3 linked regions of the Vreelandella piezotolerans genome follow. The protein of the gene in region 1 interacts with the protein of each later gene in a pairwise test. Links are inferred from orthologs where the notes say so. Each region holds a gene or a part of one and is shown on either strand. Other genes may lie near its edges. The genes, in order: GYM47_RS02540, GYM47_RS08250 and grxD.

Region 1 (3,438 bases):
TGATCCCTGAGATGGATACCCCAGAGGCGCTGGAGACATTCGTTCGTGAACGTCACGTAGAAATCCTAGAAACCGAGCTGCGTGCTTGGGAAGAGGATGAGCGTCAGTGGCCAGAAAAACTCGACTGGTCGCTGTTTCAGGACTTCCTGCGCGTGGAGCATAGCTACCTCGCCATCGACCTGGATGACGAAACGGCGTTGGAAATCTCCGATGTCGATGACTCGCTGCTGCTCGACCATGAGCAAGATTAGCGTGCTAGTATTCTTATGCTAAGCGCACTGTAAAACCGGCTTCGGCCGGTTTTGCCGTTTCAGAGGGTGTTGTTCAGGAACTCATCACCATGCGACTGTTTGAAACTCGCCCCGGCGACGACGGCCTGCCTGGGCCCGAGCGCCTATTGGCCGTGCTGGCGCTCGTGACCGGCACGCTAATGGCGGTGGTCGATACCACCATGATCAATTTGGCCTTGCCCACCATCGCCGCTGATTTAGGCGTGTCGGCATCCCGGGCGGTGTGGATCACTAACCTGTTTCAGGTCGTTTGCGCGGCCTTTTTATTGGTGTTTGCCGGTGTCAGCGAGCTGATAACCCGACGACGGCTCTACCTGTTGGGTTTGGCCACCTTCGTAATGGCGGCACTCGGTGCCGCGCTGTCGCGTAACCTCGAAACGCTACTCGTGTTTCGTGCGCTGCAAGGCTTGGGCGCAGCGGCCACGCTCTCCATTGGGCCGTCGCTCTACCGCGCCATTTTTCCGTCCCGTCTGCTCGGCAGCGCGCTGGGGCTCAGTGCGCTGGTCGTGGCGGGCGGTTATGCCGCAGGCCCTACCCTCAGTGGCGTCATTCTCTCGTTCGCGGACTGGCCGTGGCTGTTCGCGCTCAACGTGCCGCTAGGGCTCTGCTCGCTCTGGCTGGCCCGCCGAGCGCTGCCGAGAGAGACCCCGCGCCAAGGTGGCTTCGATACGCTGGGGGCGCTTTACTCGATGCTGATGCTGGCGAGCTTTTTTATCGCCATGGATGCCGTGGGCCACGCCGCACCGGTGTGGCAAAGCGGCGGATGGGGGCTGCTGGCGGTAGTGGGCTGCGCGCTATTTGTGCGTCGCCAGCGGCGGGCGCCTTACCCGTTACTGCCGCTAAGCGTGTTTGCCGAAAAGCGTTTCACGCTGGCGGTGTCCGCGTCGGGGCTAGCGTTTATCGGCCAGGGACTCACCTTTGTGGCGCTGTCGTTCTTTTATCAGGAGCAGATGGGATTTTCGCCCTTGGAGACTGCGTGGCTGTTCACGCCCTGGCCGCTGGCGATCATGCTGGTGGGGCCGGTCGCAGGGCGTTTGGCAGATCGCTTCAACCCCAGCCTGCTGTCGAGTACGGGGCTGCTGCTGCTGATCGTCGGGTTGGTGGCGTTGGCGCTGGTGGACGAGAGTACGGGGGTCGCGGGAAGCTTGTGGCGAACGGCCCTTTGCGGGATTGGCTTCGGGCTTTTTCAGCCGCCCAATAACCGGGAAATGATGGGCAGCCTGCCGCCTGAGCGTAGCGCCAACGTGTCCGGCGTGATGAGCACCACGCGCACGGTGGGGCAGTCACTCGGGGTTGCGCTGGTCGGCGCGGCGCTGGCGCTTGGATCGCCCGTTCAGTTAACCCTCTGGTTGGGGGCAGGGACGACGCTGTTGGCATTGCTGGCAAGTCTTTCCCGTGTGTCGTTGGCCCAGCGGGCGCTCGTCGAGCGGAGGGCATCGTCTGTTGGCGAGTAACGGCGTACAATAGGGCCGTTGCTGACGGAAGGAGAGTCCCATGGCGATACAGACACAAATCGAGCAAAAGTTGGCGGCGCTAACCCCAGACGTGCTCCGAGTCGAGAACGAGAGCCACATGCACAACGTGCCGGCCAACTCGGAAACGCACTTCAAAGTGACCCTGGTAAGCGACAGCTTCGACGGTATGATGCCGGTGAAGCGTCATCAGCAAATATATGCCCTGTTGGCTGACGAACTCTCGGGCCCTGTCCACGCGCTGGCGCTACACCTGTATACGCCCCGCGAGTGGCAGGCGCGCGGCAGCGAGCGTCCCAACTCTCCCAACTGTCGTGGCGGCGGCCAGTGACCCAAGAAGTCACTCGTCGGCACTATCTGGATGCCATGGGCATTACGTCCTGGGCGTCCCGTTATCAGTTACCCAACGCCCTGCCCACTGACGTCTGTGAGTGGCAAGACGCACCGGCCAAAGCGGCACCGCGCGAGCGCTTGCAGGCGCTGCTCGACGACGCCCCCGCGCGCCAGCCCTCTCGCCAGCCCGGTCGTGAATCCGATCTTGCCCCCAAAGTCGCTGCGTCACCCTCGGCCGTCAAAGCGCTGCTGGGCCAGCCAACGCCCACAGAGCAGGTATCTCAGCCAGAGGCGAGCACAGAGCTTGAACCGACAACACAGGTCGAACGCGCCGAGCCACTGACGTTCAGCCTCTCCTGCGCTTGCATCGACGGGCGCTGGCTCAGTCTCTGTGAAGGCGAGATCTCGGCGGTCGAGCAGCAGCTGCTGGCCAACATGCTGCGTGCTGCGGGCATCGGACATGGCGAGCTGCCCGCGGTGATTCACTTCACCTGGCCGCCCATGGCCACTGCCTTCGAGCCTGAAGAGCCCCTTGAAGAAGCGCAAGAGGGCGTGGCAGCGTTTATTGCCGGTGCGGTAAGTCGGCAAGGTTGGCAATTAGAGCAGGTGCTTTGGTGGGGCGCTGAGAGCGCAACGCCCGATTTGGAGCGCGTCATCGCGCTCGATGGTGGGCATAGCGAAACGCTCGCGCTACCGGTTTGGCAAGGGCCCTCGCTGGCTGCGCTGACCCAAGACGCGAATGCCAAACGTGCGCTATGGCCGCGTTTGGTGGCTTTAGGCAAGCAGTGGGGCGATGCGTGATCGAGCGTTTGCGTCCGGACCATCGAGCTCCGCTTCTGAAACTGGAAGCCCTCGCCCAAAGCGGCGCCAGTGGCCAGCAGTTGGCGGAGGCGTTAGCCGATGACCAAACGTGGGTCTTGGGCGATTGGCAGGGCGACGTGCTCGCAGGCTATGCCGTGATCGCGCAACTCCCGTTCGATGCCGAGCTCCAGGCCATTGGCGTGCGGCCTGAGTGTCAGGGGCAAGGCAGGGCACGACGCTTGTTGGGTGAGGTCATTACCTTGGCCACACACTGGCAAGCAGAGCGATTACTGCTGGAAGTGCGCGCCAGCAATCTGCGAGCTATTGCGCTCTATCGGCAGGCAGGGTTTCAGGAGGATGGCCGTCGGAAGGGCTACTACCCGGCCGCCGACGGCGCGACCGGGCGGGAAGATGCGCTGCTGATGTCGCGAGCGCTGGCTTAGGAGGCGCTGCTGTCGTCCATGCCATCGAACTTGCTGAGGACACTCTGCAAGCGGCGCTCCCACTCTTCACGCTCTTGCTTCAACTGCGCGTTTTCGTTG
Region 2 (7,482 bases), 1.2 Mb from region 1 along the record:
TTGGGTGATACCTTCGATATCCATGGCGGCGGGCCGGATTTGACCTTTCCTCATCATGAGAACGAGATCGCCCAATCGGAAGCAGCGACAGGGAAAACCTACGTCAATACCTGGATGCATGCCGGCGCCGTGCGTGTGAATCAGGAAAAGATGTCCAAGTCCTTGGGCAATTTCTTCACCATCCGTGACGTACTTGCCGAGCATGATCCGGAAGTCGTTCGCTATCTGTTGGTCGCCAGCCACTACCGCAGCGCCATCAACTACTCGTTGGATTCGCTGGTCGAAGCACGCAAGTCGCTGACGCGACTATATACGGCGTTGGAAGGCGTGGACGCTGACGAGCAGGCAGTCGCCAGCGAGGCGGCCGAGCGCTTTACCGCGGCCATGGACGACGACTTCAACACCCCTGTCGCTTTGGCCGCGCTGTTCGACTTGGCCCGCGATCTCAACCGCGCGAAAAGCGACCAGCCAGCGGAAGCGCCGCGCTTGGCAGGCGAATTAAAGCGCTTGGCCGGGGTGCTGGGGTTATTACAGCAAGTGCCGGAAACCTTCCTCAAAGGCGCTCAGCAGCAGGTAGCGCTTAGCGAGGAGGAGATCGAAGCCAAAATCGCCGAACGTCATGATGCAAAAACCAGTAAGGATTTTGCCCGCGCGGACGCCATTCGTGACGAGCTGGCAGCGCTCGGCATCGTTCTCAAGGACTCCCGGGAAGGGACGACCTGGGTCATCGAAGCGCCTTGATCGTGGTGATATGTCGGACGCCGTGAAAACGGCGTCTGACTTCAACGCAGTAGGCTCTTATACTGATCCGGTACGCCACAGACGCACACTGAAAAGGACGACCCCATGCGCTCATTGTTCACACCTTCGCTGGCTGCCTGTCTATCGACGGTAGCCTTCTCTGTAGTCACTCTTTCCACGGCCAGCGCCAACGATCCCGTCGTGGTGTCTTCGAAAATCGATACGGAAGGCTCGGTGTTGGGCGAACTGATCATTCAAACATTGGAACGCAACGGCATTCCTACGGAAGATCGCCTTCAGTTAGGGGGCACTAGCGTGGTACGTAGCGCGCTGCAAGCAGGGGAGATCGATATTTACCCAGAATACACGGGGAACGGCGCCTTCTTCTTCGACATGACCGATAGCCCCGTCTGGAACAGCGCCGACGACGCTTATCAAACCGTCAGCGAACGCGATGCCGAGCAGGGGTTGATTTGGCTACAGCCCGCCAGTGCCAACAACACTTGGGCCATGAGCATTCGCCAAGACGTGGCCGACGCCAATGATTTGACCACGCTGGATGATTTGGCTGCATATCTGGCCGATGGCGGAACGTTCAAATTTGCCGCCAGCGCTGAATTCGTCGAATCCGCCCAGGCGCTACCGGCTTTCCAGGACGCCTATGGTTTCGAGTTGAGCGATGATCAGCTGCTCGTCCTTTCGGGTGGCAACACGGCTGCTACGATGCGTGCGGCCGCGCAGCAAACCAGCGGTGTCAATGGCGCCATGACCTACGGTACCGACGGTGGTCTGAGCGCCCTGGGCCTCGTCGTGCTCGAAGACTCCAAAGGCGTACAGCCGGTGTATCAACCCGCTCCCGTGGTGCGTGAAGAAGTGCTTGACGCTTACCCTGACATGGAAGCGTTGCTGAATGAGGTGTTTGCCACGCTAGACCTCGTGACGCTGCAAGAGCTCAATGCGAATGTCGCGGTGAATGGTGTCTCGCCGGATCAAGTAGCGAGTGACTACCTCGACAGCCTGGATGACTGATGAATGTCGTTGATCGACGCCCTACCATCGCCATCCTTTAAACGACGCCCTTGGCAGCCTAATGTCGTACTGTGCTGTCTCAGCGGGAGCATGTTAGCCGCTGCATGGCTACTGAACGTGGTGAGTGTCGCCCCTAATCGTATCGTTTCCGGTACCGCCTTTGGCATGGTCGATGCCATTGGTTGGCCAGGGGCAGCCCTGGTGTCATTGCTCTCTCTCGCTATGGCGACGTTGGCATTGATGCCTAACGTCCGGCACTATCGAGCGGTGCTGGCCATCGTTACGCTAACCTTACTACTCATGCCGTTTGGTTTGATGGTGGCTGGCCACTGGTTGGTCGACCCTTCCTTACCTCAGGCGCGTCTTGGTATTGGTCCGGCCTACTGGACCGTACTGTTCGTTTTATTGCTCTGCTTGGTAGAGCTTCGTCTGCGTCTTGGGTTATCTCGATGGTGGACGGCGCTACTGTTATTCGGTGTAAGCGTTGTCTGGTGGGGCTGTGCCGCGCTCTGGCTGGATCGCCTTGCCCTGGTACAGGAGTTCCAAGCTCGGCAGGGGCAGTTTTATCAGGCACTGATGCAGCACATGGTGCTGGTGAGCACGGCCGTAGGCGTCAGCGTGGTGCTGGGGTCGCTGCTGGCCATGCTCATGCGTCGCTATGAGCGGCTACAAAAAGTAGCGTTTACGCTGCTGAATTTTTTACAAACCATCCCCAGCTTGGCGCTGTTTGGGCTTCTGCTAGCGCCCCTTGCCTGGCTGGCAGCGAATGTCCCAACGCTGGCGGCGCTAGGGGTGAGTGGCATTGGCAACGCGCCGGCGCTGATCGCGCTCATCGCCTACAGCCTGCTGCCAATGGTGCGCAATACCTACATCGCCCTCGAAGAAGTGAGCGAGGAGACATTGCAGGCCGCCAAAGCCATGGGAATGCGAACGACACAACGTTTTTGGCAAGTGCGGTTTCCGTTGGCACTTCCCGTGCTGTTGGAAGGCGTGCGTATTACCGCCGTTCAAGCCGTGGGACTTACCGCGGTAGCGGCATTGATTGGGGCGGGCGGCTTAGGCACATTTATTTTTCAAGGGCTGGGTCAGGCTGCCATGGATATGGTGCTGTTGGGTGCGTTACCCATTTTGATCTTGGCGCTCATGGTGGATGCAGGGCTTGGTGCGTTAGCGGACGCGCTGCGTCCCGGAGGACGGCAATGATCGAGCTTTCCCATGTTTCAAAGACGTTCGGCGACGCCACCGCGGTGGATGACATTACCCTGCGGGTTGCAAAAGGCAAGCTCTGTGCGTTGGTAGGTACTTCCGGCTGCGGTAAATCCACCACGCTGCGCATGATCAATCGACTCATCGATCACAGCAGTGGCGACATCATCTTGGATGGCCAGGCGATCGAGCAGTACGATCCAGTGAAGCTTCGCCGTCGCATTGGTTACGTGATTCAGAGCACCGGACTATTTCCTCACTGGAGCGTTGCACGCAACATTGGATTGGTGCCTCGGCTATTGAAGTGGTCGGCTACCGATACTACCGCTCGAGTCGAGGAGTTGATGGGGTTGCTAGGGCTGCCTGTGGAGGAGTTCGCCCATAAATATCCTCACCAACTCTCCGGCGGGCAGGCGCAACGGGTAGGTGTGGCTCGCGCGCTTGCCGGCGATCCCGATATCTTGCTCATGGATGAGCCCTTTGGGGCGCTAGACCCCATCACCCGGGAAAAGCTCCAGGAGGAGCTTGCCAAAATACAGTCTCGGCTGCACAAAACCATCGTGTTCGTGACCCACGATATGGATGAAGCACTGAGGTTGGCCGACCACCTTGTCGTCATGCGCGACGGTCGCATCGTTCAACAGGGCACGCCACTAGCGCTTTTACAGCATCCCCACGATCCGTTTGTCGAGTCGTTACTCGGCGGCCTGGAGCGGGGATTGAAGCAAGCAGCGCTCACACGGGTGAAAGACCACATGACATCGCTGGGGCCTACCTTGCCGGCGCAGTCGCGCATTCCCGCTGATTTTTCGCTGCGCCAAGCGCTCTCCATGATGTTGCGTGATCACTGTGATCGCTTGACGGTCGTCGATCAAAACGATGTGCCGATTGGTGAGCTGTCGCTTCGCCGTATCGTCAAAGAAGCACAGTGGGATAGGACGAGTCAGCGTGAATCGTAAGTCCGGTAACAACGATTTGTCGAATGTCGCTAACGTCCAGTGGCTTCTTCCACTGGCATGGGCTGCACTGTTGGCGGCGGGCATCATTGGTATGCCTCTGCTAGAGAGCTTGTTTCGTTGGATAGAGCCTGACGCTAGACAGGTCGTTTATGCTCGCGCGGCATTTTACGAGTTGCTCGGCCGTCATGTCCTGGTCGTTGGCGTGGCGGCGGTGGTGACGATCATCGCGGGCGTGGCGGCGGGGGTGGCCGTCACGCGTGAGAGAGGGCGTGATTTTTTGCCGCTGATCGGGCAACTGGCATCGCTGGGGCAGACGTTTCCACCGGTCGCCGTATTGGCGTTAGCCGTTCCGGTGCTCGGCTTTGGCACGCTGCCCATCATCGTTGCCCTCATGCTCTACGGACTGCTGCCCATCGTGCGTAATACCCTGGCGGGTATCAATGATGTCGACCCAACGATCAAACAGTCGGCCCTGGCCATGGGTATGACGCCCTGGCAAGTGTTGCGACAAGTCGAACTTCCGCTGGCGGCGCCGGTCATTTTGGCGGGCGTGCGCACCTCGGTGACGATCAATATCGCCACGGCTGCGCTGGGCGCGACAGTGGGTGCGAGTAACCTGGGCGACCCGATCATTGCGGGCATCGTCAACGGTAATGTGGCCTACGTACTGCAAGGTGCTCTTTTGATCGCGCTTCTGGCGCTCTGCGTCGATAGCGCTTTCAATGTCTATCAGCAGACGCTGCGTCAGCGTCTCTCTGCATCTTAAGTCGAATCCCTAAACCGCTTCCACTGAGTTACTGTCCCAGTGTTGCGTTGACCCGTGTCAGATAAATCCACTGGCACAAACGGTCATCACCGACAACACTGCCCTCAAAAGGGGTAAAAACAAGGACAATAATGATGACTCAGTACGTACACCAGCCGGCCTTCATGACCGGCGACGAGTTTGCCATCGAGACGTTCGCCCTGCTGAACCCCGATGGCGAGCTTTACGAAGGCGCTCGAGCACCCGAGATCACGCAAGAGCACGCCCGCCGACTGTATCAGGCCATGCTAGCCACCCGCATTCTTGATGAGCGCATGATGGCTGCTCAACGCCAAGGGCGTCTCAGCTTTTACATGCAGTGCACCGGTGAAGAGGCTGCCGTTGTGGGAGCAACTGCCGCACTGGACGATGCGGACATGATCATGGCCCAGTACCGTGAGCAGGGCGCCTTGATGTATCGCGGCTTCTCCATCGACGAGTTCATGAATCAGCTATTTGGCAACGAGCTCGATTACGGCAAAGGCCGACAAATGCCGATTCACTACGGCTCCCGTAAACTGCACTATATGACCATCTCATCGCCGCTGGCGACGCAGATTCCTCAAGCCACCGGGTATGCCTACGGTCAAAAGCTGGCGGGTGAAGGCCACTGCACGCTGACCTTCTTTGGCGAGGGTGCCGCATCCGAGGGAGATTTCCACGCTGCCCTCAACATGGCGTCGGTGCACCAAGTGCCGGTCATCTTCTTCTGCCGTAACAATGGTTACGCCATCTCGACGCCAGCCACCGAGCAGTTTGCTGCCGACGGTATTGCTCCCCGTGCGTTTGGCTACCACATGCACGTGATTCGTGTGGATGGCAACGATGCATTGGCGGTCTTCGAAGCGACGCGTCAGGCAAGACGCATTGCGGTAGAAAAAAATCAGCCGGTACTCATCGAGGCCATGTCCTATCGCTTGGCGGCCCACTCCTCTTCGGATGACCCCTCGGGCTATCGTGCGAAAAGCGAAGAGGAGGCGTGGCGCGTCAAAGATCCCTTGCTGCGCATGCAGCGCTGGATGGCGAAGAAAGGGTGGTGGAGCGATGAAGAAGAGGCCAGCCAACAAGAGACCTTGCGACGTGAGGTGCTGGACACCATGAAGCGGGCCGAAAAGCGCCCGCCGCCGCCGCTCGAATCGCTGATCAGCGATGTCTATGCGGATGTTACGCCCGCGTTGCAGCGTCAACTGGATCAGCTCAAGCGGCATATTCGTCGTTATCCCGATGCTTACCCGCGTGGCGCTCAGTCGCTCGATCCTTCCCTCTCGTCAGCCGCCGATCATCAGGGGGATGCGTAAGATGACGACCATGAACATGCTTCAGGCGATCAACAATGCGCTCGATATCGCCATGGAAGAAGACGAAAAAGTGATCTGCTTCGGCGAAGACGTTGGGGTGTTCGGCGGGGTGTTTCGGGCCACCAGCCATTTACAGGAGAAGTACGGCAAATCGCGCTGTTTCAATACCCCGCTGGTAGAGCAAGGCATCATCGGTTTCGCCAACGGGCTGGCTGCGCAAGGATCGGTACCTGTCGCGGAGATTCAGTTTGCCGACTACATTTTTCCGGCCTTCGATCAAATCGTCAACGAAACCGCCAAGTTCCGCTACCGCTCCGGGGATCTCTTCAATGTAGGTGGCCTCACCATCCGAACGCCTTACGGTGGCGGTATTTCGGGGGGGCTTTATCACTCCCAATCACCCGAGGCCTACTTCACTCATACGCCCGGTCTGAAAGTCGTCGTGCCACGTAATCCCTATCAAGCCAAGGGACTGCTGCTCGCGGCCATCCGTGATCCTGACCCGGTGCTTTTTTTAGAGCCCAAGCGGCTCTACCGAGCGGCCGTGGGCGATGTGCCGGACGACGATTATCAGTTGCCCATCGGCGAAGCGGAGATCGTCAAAGAGGGCAGTGATCTTACCTTGGTCGGCTGGGGCGCACAGATGGAGGTAATCGGCAAAGCCGCCGAGCTAGCTGAAGAGCAGGGTATCTCTTGCGAGGTCATCGACCTGCGCTCGCTGTTGCCTTGGGATGTCGATACCGTGGCGGAATCCGTCTTCAAAACGGGCCGCATGATCGTCAGTCACGAAGCTCCTTTGACCGGTGGTTTTGCCGGAGAAGTCGCTGCGACGATACAGGAGCGCTGTTTTCTTTACTTGGAATCGCCGATTACTCGGGTCACCGGGTTGGATACCCCTTTCCCGCTGGTGCTGGAAAAAGAGTATCTGCCCGACCACCTGAAAATTTTTGAAGCGATCCGCGAAAGCGTGAACTTCTAGCGCTAGGGAGAACAGTCATGAGTGATTTTTTATTGCCGGACATCGGCGAAGGGATCGTCGAGTGTGAAGTGGTGGAGTGGCGCGTTGCCGAAGGCGACACCATCGAAGAGGACCAGCCCATCGTCGAGGTGATGACCGACAAGGCCCTGGTCGAAATTACGGCGCCCGAAGCAGGCACCGTCACCAAGCTTTATGTGCCCCAGGGGCAAATCGCCAAGGTCCACGCGCCCCTCTACGCGTACCAAACGGCAGGTTCATCTTCCAGCGAGCCTACGGCAGACGCCTCCACCGATCAGTCGACCGCTAACCCTCGAGAGTCCACGCCGCAACGTGACGACATCGAGCCGTCGACGCGCGCTCCCGCCGAGCCGAGTGCTTTAGCCCATAAAGTCCCCGCTAGCCCCGCCGTTAGGCGTTTAGTCAGGGAGCACGATCTGGTACTGGCGGACATCACCGGCAGTGGTA
Region 3 (7,388 bases), 810 kb from region 1 along the record:
CAAACTGAATCAACGCTGGGACGGGGAAGAAGGTGTTCTCGCGGAAAAACTCGGTATCGAGGGCAATGACACTAGCACCGGCCACCGCTTCACAGGCGGCATCCAATGCCTCGGCATTATCAATCCATTGATATAAAAAAGAGCTTGAAGAGGACAAAGCAGTTTTCCGGGTTGGCACAACCGCATCAGCGCTTGCGTTTCTTGTCAGTATTCGTCGCTAGCGAAAGGCTGGCGACCGTTAAAGGCGCGACTCAGTGTGCCACCATCGACATACTCCAGCTCACCGCCCATGGGCACCCCGTAAGCAAGACGCGAGAAAGCGACGCCGTAATGTGCTAACTGAGACGCAATGAAGTGGGCGGTCGCTTCACCTTCTACCGTGGGGTTGGTAGCCAACACCACTTCACGAACGCTGCCCTCGGCCACGATACTCTCGAGCACATCGAGCCCAATAGCGTCTGGCCCAATACCGTCGAGCGGCGAGAGATGGCCATGTAGCACGAAATAGCGCCCTTGAAAGCCACCGGCCTCTTCGATCGCTAGCTGATCAGCAGGGGACTCGACAACACAAAGTAGCGCATCGTCTCTGCGCGGACTCTCACACAGCGCACATATCTCGGCTTCAGTCAGCGTTCGACAGCGCTGGCAATAACCGACCTCATCGATCGCTTGCTGGATCACGGCGGCCAAACGCTTACCCCCCGGGCGCTCACGCTCCAAGAGATGCATGGCCATACGTTGAGCCGTTTTCGGCCCAACGCCGGGCAGCACGCGAAAGGCGTCCATCAATTGCTCGACAAGCGGAGAAAAACGCATGGTTTAGAAGGGCATCTTAAAGCCAGGCGGTAAATTCAGGCCGGCCGTTGCTTCTTCCATCTTCGCTTTAGAGTTGGCTTCTACTTTGCGAACGGCATCGTTCACTGCGGCGGCCAGTAAATCTTCCAGAAGCTCCTTGTCTTCTTCCAGCACGCTAGGGTCAATCGTCACATCGATGACATCGTGACGGCCGTTCATGGTGATTTTGACCATCCCAGCGCCTGCCTCACCATGTACCTCCGCCTGAGCGACTTCTTCCTGTACACGCTGCATTTTTTCCTGCATTTCTTGGGCTTGCTTCATGATGTTGCCCATTCCGCCTTTGAACATGCGGTGTTCTCCTCAATCATTGAAACGGATAAAGATAGCCGGTGGCCATTAAGAGCGTGCCGCTGGCGTCGGTTTGACGGACGACTCAATGAGCGTAGCCCCAAACGCCTGCTGTAGCTTCTGGATATTGGGGTCGTGATGCAATAGATCAACTGCCTGTGCGTGGCGCTCCTGCAGCAGGCGTTCTTCTTGCTGGCGAGGCGTTTCCAGCGCCGTGTCTAGCTCGGCGACGCTGAACTGAAGCTTTCTTGTCAACCCCAACGCCTTGAGCGCACGCTCGATTCGTCCATTGTGCACATCGGCTTGCATGGCCGACTGACTGGGGTCGAGCCGCAGTATCACGGTCTGCCCATCATCGCTCTCCAACTGGCAATGTGCCGCCAAATTGCGCGTCAAGCCTCCCAAACCCAACGCGTCAAAATGGGCTAACCACGTCTTATGGTCCCAACGACCAAGCTCGGTCACGGGTTCGGGTGTGACTTCAGACGTCGCAGCAACCAAAGAGGCGTCATGTGGCTCTGGCTCTGGCTCTGGCTCTGGCTCTGGCTCTGGCTCTGGCTCTGGCTCTGGCTCTGGCTCTGGCTCTGGCTCTGGCTCTGGCTCTGGCTCTGGCTCTGGCTCTGGCTCTGGCGCGAGCGTAGCCGTATGTTCCACTTCTTCAAGCGACCAGGGCGGGGGCTCCGACTCGTCTCGTTCGGCGCCAGTCGGCAAAGACAAGGCCGAGCCCGCATCATCCTCATGAGCCGCTGAAGCCTGCACCTCAGCAGGCGCTTGGGGCGAGTCCCCGGCGACTACGGATGCAGGCTCAGGCTTTTTTGTGCTAGATCCGTCGACAGAAGTAGCGGTCTCGGTTGATGCCTCGGCGGGTGCGCTCGTATCGGAGGCGGGCTCGCGGCGTAGCGGTAACGGCGTTACCGGCGGTTTCGGCACGCCCTGGGGGCGGAAGGCCAGCATACGCAACAAGGTCATTTCCAAGGCGCTGCGCAAATCCGGGGCATGCACCATGTCGCCACGTCCCTGAATACCAATCTGGTAGTAGAGCTGAATGTCTTCGGCGGTAAAACGGCTGGCCAACTGCTGGATCTGCGCACGATCACCGTGACTGTTATCCACAGCATCGGGCACCATCTGCGCCACGGCCAAGCGATGAAGAGTGGCCGTCAGCTCGTCTAGCACGGCGGCAAAATCCGGCCCCTGTTCGGCCAACTGCGCCACTTCCGCCAACAGCTTCTGCACGTCCACATCTGCCAAGGCATCGACGAGCGCGAGCACATGGCGATGATCCAGCGTACCCAGCATGGCCGCCACATCGGCGTGCCGAACGGCGCCTTGGCCGAACGCAATCGCTTGATCGGTCAGACTCATAGCGTCACGCATGGAGCCTTCGGCGGCTTTGCCCAGCAGCCACAGCGCGCTCTCGTCGTAATCGACGCCCTCTTGCCCCAGCACGTAGGTCAAATGCTCGACGACACGCTCAGGCGGCATGTGCTTGAGCGTAAACTGCAGACAACGTGACAAAACGGTGGCCGGGAGTTTCTGCGGGTCGGTCGTCGCCAGCAGAAACTTGACGTGGGGCGGGGGTTCTTCCAGCGTTTTCAGCAGCGCGTTGAAACTGCTGGTGGACAGCATATGTACCTCGTCGATGAGATACACTTTATAGCGCCCTTGTGTAGGCGCGTACTGGACATTATCGAGCAGCTCGCGGGTGTCTTCCACTTTGGTACGCGAGGCAGCATCGACTTCGATCAGGTCGACGAAGCGCCCCTCGTCGATGGCTTGGCAGCTATCACACTGACCACAGGGGGTCGAGGTAATGCCTTCGTCGCCGCGCCCATTCGCCGTGCAGTTGAGGCACTTTGCCAAGATGCGCGCCAGGGTGGTTTTGCCGACGCCTCGCGTGCCGGTAAAGAGGTAGGCATGATGCAAACGGCCCTGGTCAAGAGCATTGACCAGGGCGCGTTGAACATGGGCCTGGCCCACGAGCTCGTGGAATGTACGTGGCCGCCACTTGCGGGCCAGAACCTGATAGCTCATTGAGCAACACTTCCTTTGGCGGGCTGACAATCGGTGCGACGCGGCCCATCGTGAACCGCGTTTGCTAAGAGTAAGCGCTTAGTGATTGCGCACCATTCTAGCGGCTGCACCGCAGCCCGCCAACCGCCGGGCGGTCTTCAAACGGCTTGTGGCATCACGCTCAAGCGTTTTCACCACCTTCGGCGGCTGCAGCGCGCTGGGCGGCTTCTTTGACGAGTTTTTCCAGCTCGCCGTTTTGATGCATTTCGACCACGATATCGCAACCGCCAACCAGTTCGCCCTCTACCCACAGTTGCGGAAATGTCGGCCAGTTGGCAATTTTGGGAAGTTCTGCACGGATATCCGGATTGTCCAGAACGTTGACGAAGGCAAAGCGCTCACCGCAGCTCATCAGCGCCTGAACGGTCTGCGCGGAGAAACCACACTGGGGCAACTGAGGTGTGCCTTTCATGTAGATCAGAATCGGGTTTTCGCTGATTTGACGCTGAATGTTTTCGGCAGTCGTGCTCATGATGTGCTCCTAACGAGTGTTGTGTTCCGCGCCAGTCTACGCCATCCGCTCACTGGCTTTAACCCCATGACCGGCAGAGTAAGGTAGGCGCGGCTGCCGCCAATACCCGAGCAAACGACTCGGTCTTAACGCGTGGCCGCCATTCTACGCATGCTGCTCGCGTTGCGCATCCCCTGCCGCATCGCTAGGATGGTGTTTTTGTGTGGAGAGCAGTCATCATGGCGACACGCCATTTCCTTACTTTACTGGATTTATCCCCAGACGAGCTGGCGTATTTGATCCAGCGTGCCATCAAGATCAAAACGGATTTGAAAGCCAACGGTCCGGTTTATACACCGCTGCCCAACCGCACGCTGGCAATGATTTTCGAAAAATCCTCCACGCGTACTCGTGTCTCTTTCGAGACGGGTATGGCGCAGTTTGGTGGCCACGCGCTCTTCCTCTCTCCCCGCGATACCCAGCTGGGCCGCGGCGAGCCCATCGAAGATACCGCTCGCGTGCTCTCTGAAATGGTCGACGCCGTGATGATTCGCACCTTCTCCCACGAAGGATTGGAAACCTACGCCAGTGCCAGCAGCGTGCCGGTGATCAATGCGCTCAGCGACGACTATCACCCCTGCCAACTGCTGGCAGACGTCATGACCTGGACCGAGCTTCGCGGCAGCGTGAAAGGCCGTACCGCCGTATGGGTGGGCGATGGCAACAATATGTGTCACTCCTGGATCAATGCCGCTCGCCAGTTCGGCTTCCATTTGAGGGTATGTTGTCCGAGAGGATACGAGCCTCGCGCTGACATCATGGAAGCGGCTGGCAACTGCGTCACGCTACTCCACGACCCCAAAGAAGCGGCCAAAGACGCTGACTTGATCACCACCGACGTGTGGGCATCGATGGGCCAGGATGCAGAGCAAGCAAAGCGCGAGGCAGATTTCGCCGACTTTCAAGTCACCGAAGCCATGCTCGATACCGCCAAGCCCGACGCCCTCTTCCTGCACTGTCTACCAGCTCACCGCGGCGAAGAGATTAGCCATACACTGTTGGACGACCCGCGCGCCGTGGTTTGGCAAGAGGCAGGCAACCGTCTGCACGCCCAGAAGGCACTGATCGAATTCCTGCTGCTCGGGCAAATCGAAGGCTAAGTTCTTCGTAACCCAAGCTCCTCGAAGCCTAAGCTCTGGTGCTTTCCACCCACACTCGGGTGGAAAGCAGAGGAGCAAAGCTCGAGAGCAGGCATACGAAAACGCCGCGTTATAAATAACGCGGCGTTTCAAATTTGGTGGAGCCTAGCGGGATCGAACCGCTGACCTCAACACTGCCAGTGTTGCGCTCTCCCAGCTGAGCTAAGGCCCCAATCACTGCAGCAACCTGCAGCGGAGCGAATACTAAGCGACAAGCAGTGCAAGGTCAAGGTTTAAAGTAAACAAGCATCAACTAATTCTCCTTTGCCAAGAGCTGTGGCACTCTATAGTTTCGCAGCACGCGTATCGCCCGAGCCAACGATGACTACCTGCAGGAGCCAGACCCTTGATCAACGTTTTAATTGCCGATGATCACCACCTGGTGAGAACCAGTATCGCCCACCTGCTCAACGAAGAGTGCGATATCAAGATCGTGGGTGAGGTTGACGATGGCGAAAGCGCCGTGACTCAGTGTCGCCAGTTAAAGCCTGATATCGTGCTCATGGATATCCGCATGCCGGGAATCGGCGGGCTCGAAGCCACACGCCGTATCCACCGCACCTTGGCCGATGTCAAAGTGATTATTCTTACCGCGCATTTGGAGGATAGCGTGCTGCGACGGATGCTCGAGGCCGGCGCATCAGGCTTTCTTAGCAAAGGGGCAGACGCCGTTGAAATGACCGAAGCCATTCGGCAGGTCTTCCACGGACGCCGTTATGTCAGCCAAGAGATTGCCCAGCGGCTTGCCTTGGCGCACTTCACTGACGAGGATAACCCCTTTAGCCACCTCTCCCACCGTGAACTACAAATAGCGCTGATGATCGTCAACTGCCAGCGTGTACAAGACATTTCCGATCGCCTGCACCTGAGCCCAAAGACCGTCAACACGTACCGTTACCGCCTGTTTGACAAGCTGCAAGTCGCCACGGACGTCGAACTCACTCACCTTGCCTTACGCCACGGGCTCGTCGAGGGCTTTGACGCGATCCTGGGATAGACCTACCATCGCCTCTTCTGACGTTTGAGAGCGCCGATGCCCAGCCATGACTTTTGATGCCAAGCAGTTTCTAAGCTCCGTCAGCTCGTCGCCGGGCGTTTACCGCATGCTCGACGAGGAGCAAAATACGCTCTATGTAGGGAAAGCAAAACGCCTGAAAGCTCGGCTGGCAAGCTATTTCCGTGGCCAGCTCAATGCGAAAACTCAGGCGATGGTGGCGCGCATTGCCGACATTCAAATCACTGTGACCCGCAGTGAAACCGAGGCCCTGTTACTCGAACAAACGCTGATCAAGGAACTTCGCCCGCCCTATAACATTCTGCTGCGCGACGATAAGTCGTATCCTTTCGTCTTCGTCACTGATCGCCACCCCTACCCGGCTCTGGAGTACAAGCGTGCACGCCAGCGTCGCGATGACGGCCGCTACTTAGGCCCTTACCCCAGCAGCGGCGCGGTCAAGGAGAGCCTCACGCTGATGCAGAAAATATTCCGCATCCGCAACTGCGAAGACAGCGTCTTTGCCCACCGTTCTCGTCCTTGCTTGCAGTATCAAATCCAGCGCTGCAGCGCCCCATGCGTGGACTATATTTCCGAGGAAGAGTACCGGCGAGATGTGGAGCACGCCGTCATGTGCTTGGAAGGCAAGAGTGAGCACGTCACGCAGCTATTGACCCAAGAGATGGAAATCGCCAGCCAGGCGCTCGACTTCGAAGAAGCCGCTCGTCTGCGCGATCAAATTCAGCAGCTGCGTCAGCTTCAGCAGCGCCAATTCGTCGATAACGAGAGTGGCGATGCCGATGTGTTTGCGCTGGCCCAGCGACCGGGTGCACTCGGCATCTCTATCCTAAGCGTGAGAGATGGACGCTTACTAGGCGCGCGCCATCACACGCCAAAAAACGATCTCGACCTACCGCCGGAGATGCTGTTGACCGAAGTCGTCAGCCAGTACTACTTTGGACAGCCCCATAATGTTCCTGGGGAAGTGATTACGAGCCACCCCCTAGAGGATAGTGCGCTGATTGCCGATGCGCTCTCGCAACTGGCGGGCAAAAAAATCAGGGTCGCCAGCCAGGTACGCGGACATCGCGCCCAGTGGCAGCACTTGGCCATGACCAACGCCGAGCAGCAGCTCGCCTCACAGCTTGCCAACAAGTCTCAACTGACCCAGCGTTTCGAGGCCCTACAAAGAGCGCTGGGCCTTGACAGCCTGCCAGAACGGCTGGAGTGCTTTGACATCAGTCATAGCCAAGGCGAGGCGACGGTAGCGTCATGCGTCGTTTTTGATCATCAAGGCCCGCGTAAGAGCGACTATCGCCATTTTCGCATCGAAGGCGTTGCCGCCGGGGATGATTACGCTGCCATGCAGCAAGCGCTCACTCGGCGGCTGAAGCGAGTAAAAAGCGGTGAAGCGGTGGCTCCAGACATCTTGATTGTGGATGGCGGCAAAGGGCAGCTCAATATGGCGCGTGGCGTATTGAACGACTTAGCCGTTACCAACATCGTGCTGCTGGGCGTCGCCAAG

What was found.
Region 2: the proteins of GYM47_RS02540 (region 1) and GYM47_RS08250 interact in binary tests that used the Escherichia coli proteins (3 or more experiments, as listed by UniProt). The link is inferred for Vreelandella piezotolerans from one-to-one orthologs.
Region 3: the proteins of GYM47_RS02540 (region 1) and grxD interact in binary tests that used the Escherichia coli proteins (3 or more experiments, as listed by UniProt). The link is inferred for Vreelandella piezotolerans from one-to-one orthologs.

Annotation. Positions count from the first base shown.
Region 1 is NZ_CP048602.1:550,902-554,339, forward strand. The notes cover bases 700-3,438. They hold GYM47_RS02540 (BolA family protein), read left to right. Parts: upstream 700-1,784; coding sequence 1,785-2,093; downstream 2,094-3,438. Other genes in these bases: GYM47_RS02535 (MFS transporter), read left to right, coding at 700-1,744; GYM47_RS02545 (hypothetical protein), read left to right, coding at 2,090-2,896; rimI (ribosomal protein S18-alanine N-acetyltransferase), read left to right, coding at 2,893-3,339; zapB (cell division protein ZapB), read right to left, coding at 3,336-3,438. Outside these bases: GYM47_RS02530 (hypothetical protein), read left to right, coding at 1-251; more of GYM47_RS02535, read left to right, coding at 341-699. UniProt on the Escherichia coli protein: Transcriptional regulator that plays an important role in general stress response. Has many effects on cell morphology, cell growth and cell division. Acts by regulating the transcription of many genes, including dacA (PBP-5), dacC (PBP-6), ampC and mreB.
Region 2 is NZ_CP048602.1:1,797,522-1,805,003, forward strand. Bases 1,061-3,873 are described here. They hold GYM47_RS08250 (ABC transporter permease), read left to right. Parts: upstream 1,061-1,773; coding sequence 1,774-2,973; downstream 2,974-3,873. Other genes in these bases: osmF (glycine betaine ABC transporter substrate-binding protein OsmF), read left to right, coding at 1,061-1,770; GYM47_RS08255 (ABC transporter ATP-binding protein), read left to right, coding at 2,970-3,873. Also shown: cysS (cysteine--tRNA ligase), read left to right, coding at 1-741; more of osmF, read left to right, coding at 847-1,060; more of GYM47_RS08255, read left to right, coding at 3,874-3,935; GYM47_RS08260 (ABC transporter permease), read left to right, coding at 3,925-4,701; GYM47_RS08265 (thiamine pyrophosphate-dependent dehydrogenase E1 component subunit alpha), read left to right, coding at 4,836-6,038; GYM47_RS08270 (alpha-ketoacid dehydrogenase subunit beta), read left to right, coding at 6,040-7,017; GYM47_RS08275 (2-oxo acid dehydrogenase subunit E2), read left to right, coding at 7,035-7,482.
Region 3 is NZ_CP048602.1:1,361,032-1,368,419, reverse strand. What follows is about bases 2,017-4,735. They hold grxD (Grx4 family monothiol glutaredoxin), read right to left. Parts: upstream 3,692-4,735; coding sequence 3,341-3,691; downstream 2,017-3,340. Other genes in these bases: argF (ornithine carbamoyltransferase), read left to right, coding at 3,910-4,735; dnaX (DNA polymerase III subunit gamma/tau), read right to left, coding at 2,017-3,180. Outside these bases: rnd (ribonuclease D), read right to left, coding at 1-157; recombination mediator RecR, read right to left, coding at 205-816; GYM47_RS06320 (YbaB/EbfC family nucleoid-associated protein), read right to left, coding at 820-1,146; more of dnaX, read right to left, coding at 1,195-2,016; more of argF, read left to right, coding at 4,736-4,830; uvrY (UvrY/SirA/GacA family response regulator transcription factor), read left to right, coding at 5,216-5,866; excinuclease ABC subunit UvrC, read left to right, coding at 5,913-7,388. UniProt on the Escherichia coli protein: Monothiol glutaredoxin involved in the biogenesis of iron-sulfur clusters.